DNA from 2 places in the Weissella thailandensis genome. Region 2 is predicted to be linked to the other one. Evidence: riboswitches for the same ligand, from Rfam matches in the RefSeq annotation. Region 2 holds a riboswitch; the other holds the start of a gene.

Region 1 (5,799 bases), 820 kb from region 2:
CCTTCTCGGCCTCACGAACTGCATTCATTCGTCCCAAATGTTCCTCATGATCACCATGTGAAAAATTGAAACGGACAACATTTGCACCAGATTCGATTATCTTTGTAATCGTCTCTACATCAGAGCTGGCTGGTCCAAGCGTTGAAACAATCTTGGTCTTCTTCATGATTAAAAACTTCTCCTTAGTAAAAGATATTGCTATTTCTATCTATCTGCAATCATTGTACTATTTATCACTTTCTTTGTATACAAATTCAACTCGGCGTTTGTTTCATCAGTAGAACACTTTTTATCCCCTAAAATTAGGAACCTTTTTATATTAAGCAATAAAGCGCTACCACAATTTTAAATCTTTTTTTATTCTTTATATATAAAAAAAGATTAGGACAAGTTGTCCTAATCTTAGTGATTTATTTAATCTAATGATCGCGCATTAGTATCTAAATCAACGTCCGTTAGCTTACGTAACTTAGTATGATGCTTGATCTTATAACCAAAGTACAAAACTAAGAATAGCGGTATAGCTAAGTATGTCGTGATAATACCAGGCCAATTCCAGTCAGCAATCGAGCCTTTAAATGATGCTGTATCTTGTCCAACAACAACGATAATCGATAAGACCAAGGCAACGATTGGTCCAAATGGGAACCACTTTGCTTTATAACGTAATCTATTAACGTCTCTACCTTGCGCAATAAATGCTCGACGGAAACGGTAATGCGAAATGGCAACCCCAATCCAAGCAATAAAACCAGTCAAACCAGAAGCAGCAACTAAGTAATAGTACAATCCTTGACCAAATATCGATGTAACGTAGGTAAATAATCCTACAGCAACCGTAGCTAATAAGGCAGGAACTGGAATTCCAGTCCGGATATTAACCCGCTTGAAAATCTTAGGTGCCATCCCATCTATTGCCATTGAGTAAAGCATACGAGAAGATGCATAAAGTCCCGAATTGGCTGATGATACAACCGCTGTTAGAATAACTGCATTCATGATAGAAGCTGCCGCAGCTAGTCCAGCAGACTTAAATACCAAAGTAAATGGTGAGACAGCAATATTTGTTTCACTTGAGTGCAACAAGCTTGGATCCTTGTAATAGATAATTGCACCAATAATGAAAATAGATAAAATGTAAAATAGTAAAATACGCCAGAAAATCTGCTTTACAGCTGCAGGTACTGATTTTTCAGGTGTTTCTGATTCACCAGCTGTAATTCCGACCATCTCAGTCCCTTGGAATGAGAAACCAGCAACCATAAACACTGACAAAATACCACCAAAGCCACCAACAAACCCATGATTACCACCGGCTGACAGGTTATGCACCACATCAGGTTGCTTAAACATAATTCCTAAAATAGTTAGTAATCCAACAATTAAAAAGGCAACAACTGCAGTGACTTTAATCATAGCCATCCAAAACTCCGTCTCAGCATAAGCCTTAGCTGAGAACAAATTAATCACTGTAATTAACACCAAAACAATCGTCGACCAAATCCAACTAGGAACATTTGGTAACCAAAATCCCATGACAACTCCAACTGTTGCAGCTTCTACAGCTACTGTAATGGCCCAATTAAACCAGTAGTTCCAACCCATCGCAAAGCCAAATGCTGGATCAACGAAACGGTCAGCATAAACTGAAAATGAACCTGAAATAGGCATATAAGTTGCCATTTCTCCCAAGCTGGTCATTAAAAAGTAAACCATTACACCAATAACAGCATAAGCAGTCAACGCTCCAAATGGTCCTGCCTGAGAAATAGTTGCTCCCGATGCAACAAACAGTCCTGTTCCAATCGTCCCTCCCAATGCAATCATTGAGAGATGACGGGTTTTCATTGTTCTCTTTAAATGTCCCGTCTGTTGTTGATTATCCGCCATAATTCCTCCTAAAACAAAGGCCTAACGCATTTAAAAACAAAAAAATCCTAGTTTACACATCTATCGTATAAACTAGGAACTCATTAGTTTTTAGTATTGTCGATAGCTCTCCGCAGCCGACTATTTTGCCGCGACAGTCTGCACACTATTAATATACACACCAACGATGAATATCACCATATCCACCATTTCGGCAATCGCCCCTTTCGTCTAACATCCACACCCGTCGGCTCCTTTAGACTAATTATGTTGATTGCAACCTCTATATCCTATTTAATTTGTAATCTTAATATACATGAACCCATTTTACTTTGTCAAGTTATATTTTAAGTAAAGTAAAAGAGTCATTAAGCATTTTGGGCATACATGGGTTATTTGTAACAAACATGATAAAATCAGTGTAGTTAAACATTTGACAGATTAGATGAGCAAAGGAGTATGGGCTTATGATTATAGCTAGATCACACACACGTTTTCTGACGTTCCTGATTAGTTTGCTATTATTTATTGTAATTTCAATATTAACCTATAGACATCAAGGATTCTTGCACACACTCACACAAATAGACTATTCAATTGCTAGGGCCGTGGTACCTAATTGGCTAGAAAATCTTATTAAACCAGCTTATATTTTTAGTCATGGCATCCTGTCTGGTTTACTGATCTTTGTCATTGCTTTCTTTTTGTGGGGATTTAAGTTTAAAATTCCAGCGACCTGGATTTTATTAACCAGCTTAAGTGGTTGGTTATTAATCAACATTCTTTCACTATTTTTTAACTTAGAAGTCAATGGTACAAAAATAGTTTATCCCGCACATACAACCTTTTTTATGACCTTGTTAATCTCTTACATATTACTCATTATTATCCCTGAAATTAAACATGATTTGGGTCAATTTATCTGTCAAACCATTTTGTTATTAAGTTGGGTCGGAACATTTATGATGACTTTATTGTCTCCTAATTACAATCTGGTTTCCGCACTTGCCGGTTGGATTTTAGCTATTGCTTGGCTAAAGTTTTCCGAAAATTTTTACCGCGTTTATGCTGGTGAATTATATCGACGCAAAGGATTTAGCAATTCATGGTACTAATAAAAAGAGAGCGAGACAAAAGTTGCTTTGAAGCCGGTGTATAACGTGATTTGCGACATTTTTGGCCGGAGCAAAGCGCAGGACAGGAATGGCGTAAATTGCATTACATTGAGACTTCAGACTTTTGGAACGCGTTTAAGCTGTTAAATTTATAAGCTTATAATTAATTTATTGTTAACAAATAGAGGTTGGGACATTTCTTTTGTCCCAACCTCTTTTATTTTATTAATTTAATCCAGTAATGTGACCATCACTATCAATATCTATATCAAGAGCTGCTGGATGCTTAGGCAAGCCCGGCATCGTTAATATTGACCCAGTTAACGCAACCAGGAAACCAGCGCCTAATTTAGGCATAAATTCACGAATATGAATATCAAAGTCTGTCGGTGCCCCAAATCGTTTGGCATCATCTGTCAATGAATTTTGTGTTTTAGCCATAATGATGGGTAATTTATCCCAACCATATTGCTTAAAGTTTGCTAGCTGTTTTTCAGCCTTAGCAGACAATACCGCTTTATGACCACCATATATTTCTTGGACAATATGATTGATCTTTACCAATGCATCATCTTCTGGTTGATAAAGTGGTTTAAAATCCTGATAATCAGCTCGCTCGGTCGCCTGGACAACACCAGTAGCTAGTTCTTGAGCGCCTGAACCACCCTGTCCCCACACATCTGCTACATAAGCATCGACACCAAAACTTTTCGCATAATCACTGACTAAAGCAAGTTCCTCGGCTGTATCATGTGTAAATTGGTTAATCGCAACAACTACGGGCACACCATAGCGTTTCATACTTTTTAAATGCTGACCTAAATTGCCAAGGCCTTGCTTTAAAGCCGTCAAATTAGGAGTTGTTAAATGTTGTTTGTCCTCACCACCATGCATTTTTAGTGCACGCACAGTTGCAACGATTACAATGGTGTCTGGTACCTTTCCTAACAAAGGTGTTTTAAAGTCAAGAAACTTTTCACCACCTAAATCGGCTCCAAAACCAGCTTCCGTAACGGTATAATCAGATAATTGTAAGGCCGTTTTAGTGGCTAAAATTGAATTAGTTCCTTGTGCAATATTGGCAAATGGACCACCATGAATAAGTGCTGGCGTATGTGCCAATGTTTGCACCAGATTAGGTTTAATAGCATCCTTCAATAACGTCGTAATTGCACCCTCTACACCTAAATCGGCTACCGTTACTGGTTCTTTATCATAAGTATAGCCAATCATAATTCTTGAAATGCGCTGTTTCATATCATCCAAATTATGTGACAATGTCAAAATGGCCATTAGCTCAGAAGCCACTGTAATATCAAACCCATCTTCACGGGGGATTCCCGATGTCGGACCACCAAGACCAATCGTGGCGTGCCGTAATGCGCGATCGTTAACATCTAAAGCTCGTTTCCACAAAATACGACGTGGATCAAGGTGCAATGGATTTCCCTGATATAAACTATTATCGATCAAAGCGGCCAAGGTGTTGTGCGCACTAGTCAATGCATGAAAATCACCTGTAAAATGCATATTTATATCCGCCATTGGGATGACCTGTGAATAACCACCACCAGTTGCGCCACCTTTTAGTCCCATCACTGGTCCCAAAGAAGGTTCGCGCAAGGCAACCATTGTTTGACGCTTTTGTTGCATCAGTGCATCAGCTAAACCGACTGTAACCGTCGACTTACCTTCCCCTGCTGGTGTCGGATTGATTGACGTCACTAAAATTAGCTTTCCTAACTTGTTCTGCTGTGTTGATGAACTCAGCTGAACTTTTGCCTTATCACGACCATATGGCTCCCACTCATCGGCACTTAAGCCAATTTGATCAACTATTTTTTCAATTGGCCAAGTATCTGCCGACTGTGCAATCTCAATATCTGTTTTCATCCCCACTTTTACCTCTTTATATACTCAATATGATGTCTCTATAATTTATACCACTTAGTCTACTTGCTATTTCATATAATCTCAATACCTATTTTGATAAGCATTACCTGCTGATTATAATTTAAACATCAGTACCGATTATATTGTCGAACAAAAACTAATTAGCATCTTGTCAGACAAACTAAAAAGCCACCAATCTACCAACATAACTTGATGAGATTAGTGACTCTGGTGAATATTTATAAGAGATTACAGCTAGTTTAACTCATTAGCAACTAACTTTTACTTATTATCAGTACCAAAATACTTTTGTGATATTTTATCGATTGTACCATCCTTTTTGGCCTCAGCAAGGGCATCATTGACTTTATTACGCAATGTCACATCGCCCTTACGCATACCAACACCATAGGCATCAGTACCAAAATTAGTCTGAATCGTCTTAAATGCCTCTGGATCCTTCTCGTGCGCGATATAATATCCGGCATAATCAGCATCAATTAACACCGCATTCAAACGACCAACTTGCAAATCATTCAAAGCTTTATCAAAAGTATCATATTGCTGTGCGTCAGAACCAACCGTCTTTCGTAAGCTGTTTCCCTGCTCGTTATAAGTCAATAATCCAGATGATCCGGTTTGCGCTCCCAAACGCTTACCTTTTAGGTCATTTAACTTATTAATTTGTTGGTTCTTCATCGTAACAATAACCTGGTGATCATGGTGATATGAATCTGAGAAAGCAACCTTCTTCTTACGATCAGCATTCTTAGTATAACCATTCCAAATCATGTCAATATGACCGGTTTTTAATTCAGTTTCTTTCATTGACCAATCAATTGTCTGAAAATCAGCCTTTAGTCCCATTTTCTTCAAAGTTGCTCGCGCTAATTCAACATCGTAACCAACGAGATCACCCTGA
Region 2 (5,799 bases):
GCTAAGCAGGATAATGTCAAGATGGCATTACCAGGGTATCATCTAGAATTGATTTTTAATAATCAAGGTCACTTGGTATCGATGTGGGAGGCATTAGAAGCTCATCAGACGATTGATGAATATGGTGTACTTGCTTTTTCAGAAGTACCAGATGATTATTCATTAGCTGAACTACAGATGATTGCCAATACGGAATCAACCAATTATGCAAATGCTGGTGGTCCGATCCACCAGTCATTAGATGTAAAGCCTGCTAATCGTTACGCGGGTCTTGAATCAGATTTACGTAATTATGCGAAAAAACAATTTTAAAGAATTATAAGTTAGAAATTTTAACGATAAGCAGCTGAGTTTTTATAAATTCAGCTGCTTTTTTGTATATATATTTATTTAAATAAAAAACAATCCAAAATAATGAATAAAAATAAATAAATCACTTGATTTTTGCATAAAATAATTATAGTGTAGATGATGATCAAGTAATTAAGGTGATTTACAAAAGGGGTAATTTGAGAATATGAGAAAATTGGGGAAGTTTGCAGCTATGGCTGCTTCAGCGACGATGTTAGGCAGTATTATCATACCAGCAACTTCAGCATCAGCATCATCTACGGGTAAGACGATTCATTGGTCAGAAGGGGCAGCTTTGCCAACGATGGATCCAGCTAAATCTACAGCGACCGTTTCGGGAAATGCGATTGGTGCCACTAGCTTGCCATTAGTACAGTTTGGTCAAGAAAATAAAATTGAAAACGAAGCTGCAAAAAGTTATGAAAAGTCAGATGATGGATTAACTTATACCTTTCATTTACGTCATGATTTGGAGTGGGAAAATGGGGATGACCTAACGGCTAAAGACTTTGTTTACGGCTGGCAACGATCAATTACTCCGAAAACGGCAGCAGAATATGCTTACTTGTTAGAGGTTGTTAAAAACGGTGAAGCGATTGAAAAAGGTGACAAGGATCCTTCTGAATTAGGTATAGAGGCAGTAGATGATTATACGTTGCAAGTCACGTTGGAATCGCCAGCTTCATATTTTATACAAGAACTTCCAATGGAAGTCTTCTTTCCGCAAAATCAAAAATTTGTGGAGAAAAAAGGTGACAAATTTGGTACTTCTGCTGCAAACTATCTATCAGCGGGTCCTTATAAACTTAAAGGATGGACAGGGTCAAACAATAGATATGCGTATGTGAAAAATGATAAATATTATGATGCAGATAAGGTAAAAACGAAAAAAATTACCGTTCGTACCATTAAAGATCAGAATACTGGGTATAACTTATATCAGGGAAAGAAGCTTGATTTTACAACACTTTCTCCAGATCAAGTGCAGGCTTCAAAACATAAACAAGGATATACAAAAATTAAAACTGGTTCAGTAGAATCCTTGCAAATGAACCAAGAAAAGGTGCCTGAGTTTAAAAATACTAAGATACGTCAGGCTGTTTCTTATGCAATTGATCGTAAGGCACTGTCAAATAAAATTGTGACAGGATCAGCCACGCCAGCAACAACATACACACCTAAAAATTTGGTCAATAATCCTAACAATAACAAGGATTTTGCTTCTGATGCTGAGTTGGATGGGGCCATTAAGTATGATAAGACAAAGGCAAAAAAGTTATTTAAAGCTGGTATGAAGGAAGCTGACAAGTCGAAGCTGTCAGTTCAATTGTTGACTGATGATGATGATACGTCAAAACGTGTGGCACAATTCTTGCAAGAACAATTAGAAAAAAACTTAGATGGTATGGACGTGACAATTAAAACGGTACCAATGAAACAACGTTTGAAGTTAAGCATGGACGGTAATTTTGAATTGTTAAACTTTGGTTGGTTAGCTGATTATGCGGATCCTTCATCTTTCTTAGATTTGTTTAAATCTGATGCCTCATACAATTATGGTAAGTGGCATAATACGGAATATGACGCACTTTTAGAAAGTGCTGAAGTGCAAAATGCTAATAATAAAAAGGCACAGTATAATGATTTTAAGAAGGCCGAACAGGTTCTTGAAAAGGAAGTTGGTACAGCACCATTGTATTATCGGTCGACATCTGCATTGATGAATCCAAAAATTAAAGGAATTATTGCCAATCCTACTGGTGCGCCATTTAATTTCAAATATGTTGTTAAACGCTAACGGCTATTGGAACGCGTTTATGCTATAAAATTTATAAACTTATAATTAATGCATTTTTAGCACAAAGAGGTTGGGACAATTGTTTTGTCCCAACCTCTTTTGTATTATTATCAATGTCAACTTACAGGATTCATGACAATCTAGGTTTTATTATCATTAAAAGCTAAAAAACAGCGTTATAAATGACCCGTACGGCTTCGTTCATACGATCGACTGGGACACCAATCATTGTCGAAATTTGTGAGGCACCTTGATTGATCATTGGTAGATTGATGCCGGCCTCAGCCAAAGACGAAGTTATTTTGCTAAATGTACCAATATGTTGTTGCATACCTTCACCGACGATCATAATGATGGCATAGTCATCTAACCAATCTAGTTCATCTGGCGCGATAATGGCGTAGAGATCATGGCTAATATGGGCTTTGATTTCAGGCGTTAATTGTGCTTTATCAAAGATGATGGTCATATCATCGATTCCAGAAGGCATATGCTCATAACTCACATTATATGTTGCCAAAATTTGTAGTATTTTCAAAGTAAAACCGACTTCACGGTTCAGCAAATAACGATGCAAGTACAAAGCGGCAAAGCGATTGTCATTGGCGATACCCGTGACAGGATTTTCAGAATCAATCTCATGATTAGGCATGATCATGGTACCCGGAGCTTGTGGATCGTTGGTGTTTTTGACATTAATTGGTATATTCGCTTCAATGACCGGAATAATTGCTTCATCATGGAAAACCGCAAAACCAGCATAAGACAATTCACGCATCTCGCGGTAAGTCATTTTTGAGATTGGTTGTGGGTGGGAAACAATCTTTGGGTTAGCGGAATAAATTGCTGATACGTCAGTGAAATTTTCATACAAATCCGCTTGCAGACCTCTTGCTAAAATTGCGCCAGTAATATCAGAACCACCGCGGCTAAACGTTGCAGCATAACCATCATTGGTATAGGCGATAAATCCAGGAACAATTAGGAGACTCGTGTCATCAAATTGATACTGATTGATGGCATGATAACTTTCTGGATCTAGGCGGGCAGCACGTGGCGAGCCAGTCACAGTAAGTCCTAATTCGGCTGGTGAAACAAAGCTGGCTGGCATGCCTTTTTCTTGCATAATTGCTGCTAGTAACTGGGCATTTAATAGTTCACCATGTCCCATGAAAGCGGCATAGAGATGATTAAATGATGGATAGTGCACGCGGTTGAGGTGAACGAGTTGTTGCTTAATCTGTAAAATGATCTTATTATCTTCTAACGAAAAGTGCTGAGCAATCTCTTGATAACGTGCTAATATTGTCGTCATAATTTCATCGGTGTAAGCGCCAGCAATTGTTTGATCAGCGTAAGTTTTTAGTAAGTCGGTCACTTTGATGTCACCATCAAAACGCTTCCCCGGAGCTGATACGACAACGACCCGACGATCATTGTCTGCTGTAATAATATCCAAAACTTTTTGGAATTGTGCGCCTGTTGCCAGGGATGAACCACCAAATTTTACGACTTTCATTGTTTCTGCCTCCAATTGAATTCCTAATTGGCACTAATTAAAAGTGAAAAAAAGATTAATGTCAAGTGTTGACACAACCATAAAATTAATATACTCTAATATTACGTTAATGATTAATAGAGGTTGCAACCAACAACAGTCACTTAGTGGAGTTCACACAGACAATGATACTAAGTAAAAGGGGCGGTTGCCGAAATGATACAGATTGTGTAACCCGTATCGTTGGGCTAATAGCGAAAAACTATTAGACTGTCGCTGAATAAGCGGGGAGCTATTGTCACAGTCTTAAGGAATAGAAATGTGTCCGATTGACAGTGCAATAGTACTGTCAGTCGGTTTTTTTTATGCAATAAATTTAACAGCAAAGGGGCCATTATCATGGTAGTAGCAGCAACAAGACCAACAAGAATTAAAATATCACAAGTGGCAGTCACACATAATGTGGCCGTTACTCGTCAGGCAAGCGGTGCGAAGTTTATGTTTTTAGCCGTGAAAGCCAACGCTTATGGATTTGGTCTGATACCAATGGCACAAGCTGCAGTCAAAGCAGGGGTTGATGGTTTAGCTGTTGCCGTGTTAGATGAGGCCTTAGCTTTACGACAAGCAGGCATTACGGTACCAATTCTTATCTTGGGAATTACGTTGCCACAATATGCCAAGTTGATAGCTGATAATAATTTAATTGCAACGGTTAGTGATTTAGCTTGGTTACAATCAGCTCAGAAAAATTTGGATGAACATCAGGCGACTTTACAAGTTAATTTAGGCGTCGATACAGGCATGGGCAGAATTGGTTTTCGTAATCGTGAGACATTATCTGAAGCAATCGCGTACTTACAATCGCACACGACTTTCTTTAAATATCAAAGCATCATGACTCATTTTTCAGAATCTGATTCATTAGCCACAGATTATTTTCAAAAGCAGTTGGCAAATTGGCATCGCTTAACGGATGATCTGCCAATGCCACCGATGGTTCATTTAGCAAATTCTGGGGCCGCAATGTATCATGCCGATGAATTACCAACTGATTATATTCGTGCGGGGACAGTTGTTTATGGTATTGAACCATCACGTGGTGAGGTTTTGCCAGATAATTATTTAAAACCCGTTCTAACTTTAGAATCAGAACTTGTCTATGTGAAAAAGATGCCAGCCGATGTGGGGATTAGTTATGGTCATAAGTACTACACCCATGAAGGTGAATGGGTTGGTACGTTACCAATCGGTTATGCCGATGGTTTGCCACGGCCAATTCAAGGCTTTGAAGTATTAGTAAATGGTAAAAAGGCACCTATTATTGGACAAATAGCAATGGATCAAATGATGATTTCATTACCAGAAGAATTACCAGTGGGGACTGTCGTGACGATTATTGGTAAGCAAGGGCAGTATGAAAATACAATTGAAGATATTGCGCAACATGTGGGACTAGCCCCTTGGGTCGTCGCTACAGGATTACAAGATCGACTGATGCGCGTGCTTGTTGATTAAAAGGGAGAAATAGTAGATATGTCAAAACCATATGAAGTCAATCAGAACGGTGAACTAACAATTGGTGGCGTTACGGCGACAGAATTAGCCTCACAGTATCAGACACCACTTTATGTGTATGATGTAAATCATATGCGTCAGCAGATGCGAGCTTTCAAAGCCGTATTTATGAAAAGAAAACTTGATTATGCTGTTTCATACGCATCTAAAGCCTTTGCAACGGTTGCTATGTATGAGGTTGCCGCACAAGAAGATGTCCATTTAGATGTTGTCTCGGGTGGTGAGATTCAAACAGCCTTAGCAGCAAATTATCCAATGAATCATGTATCTTTTAATGGTAATAACAAGTCGGTTGCTGAGCTGGAAATGGCAGTTGATAGTGGTCTAGGAACGATTATCCTTGATAACTTTTATGAATTAGATATTTTACATGATGTGTTGAGTGAACGGGACAAAAAGCAAGATGTCCTATTAAGAATCACGCCAGGAGTTGAAGCGCATACCCATGATTATATTTCTACTGGTCAAACTGATAGTAAATTTGGCTTCGATGTCGCAAGTGGTCAAGCTTATACAGCACTTCAAAAAGCAATTGCTGATCCATATATCAATGTGTTAGGTGTTTCAGCTCATATTG

What was found. A riboswitch is a leader RNA that binds a small molecule or an ion and turns the genes downstream of it on or off. The one in region 2 is predicted to bind lysine.
Region 1: another riboswitch for lysine. It lies ahead of FOL01_RS07400 (amino acid permease); the one in region 2 lies ahead of alr (alanine racemase).

What each region holds. Positions count from the first base shown of each region.
Region 1 covers NZ_CP014332.1:1,496,154-1,501,952, forward strand. Annotated here, with positions in the region: gene pyk (pyruvate kinase) at 1-166, opposite strand, end outside; gene FOL01_RS07400 (amino acid permease) at 415-1,890, opposite strand; lysine riboswitch at 1,986-2,163, opposite strand; gene FOL01_RS07405 (hypothetical protein) at 2,385-2,984, shown strand; gene FOL01_RS07410 (formate--tetrahydrofolate ligase) at 3,210-4,877, opposite strand; gene FOL01_RS07415 (amino acid ABC transporter substrate-binding protein) at 5,160-5,799, opposite strand, start outside.
Region 2 covers NZ_CP014332.1:678,591-684,389, forward strand. Annotated here, with positions in the region: gene FOL01_RS03355 (DUF3114 domain-containing protein) at 1-312, shown strand, start outside; gene FOL01_RS03360 (peptide ABC transporter substrate-binding protein) at 518-2,149, shown strand; gene FOL01_RS03365 (aspartate kinase) at 2,313-3,668, opposite strand; lysine riboswitch at 3,778-3,950, shown strand; gene alr (alanine racemase) at 4,047-5,162, shown strand; gene lysA (diaminopimelate decarboxylase) at 5,181-5,799, shown strand, end outside.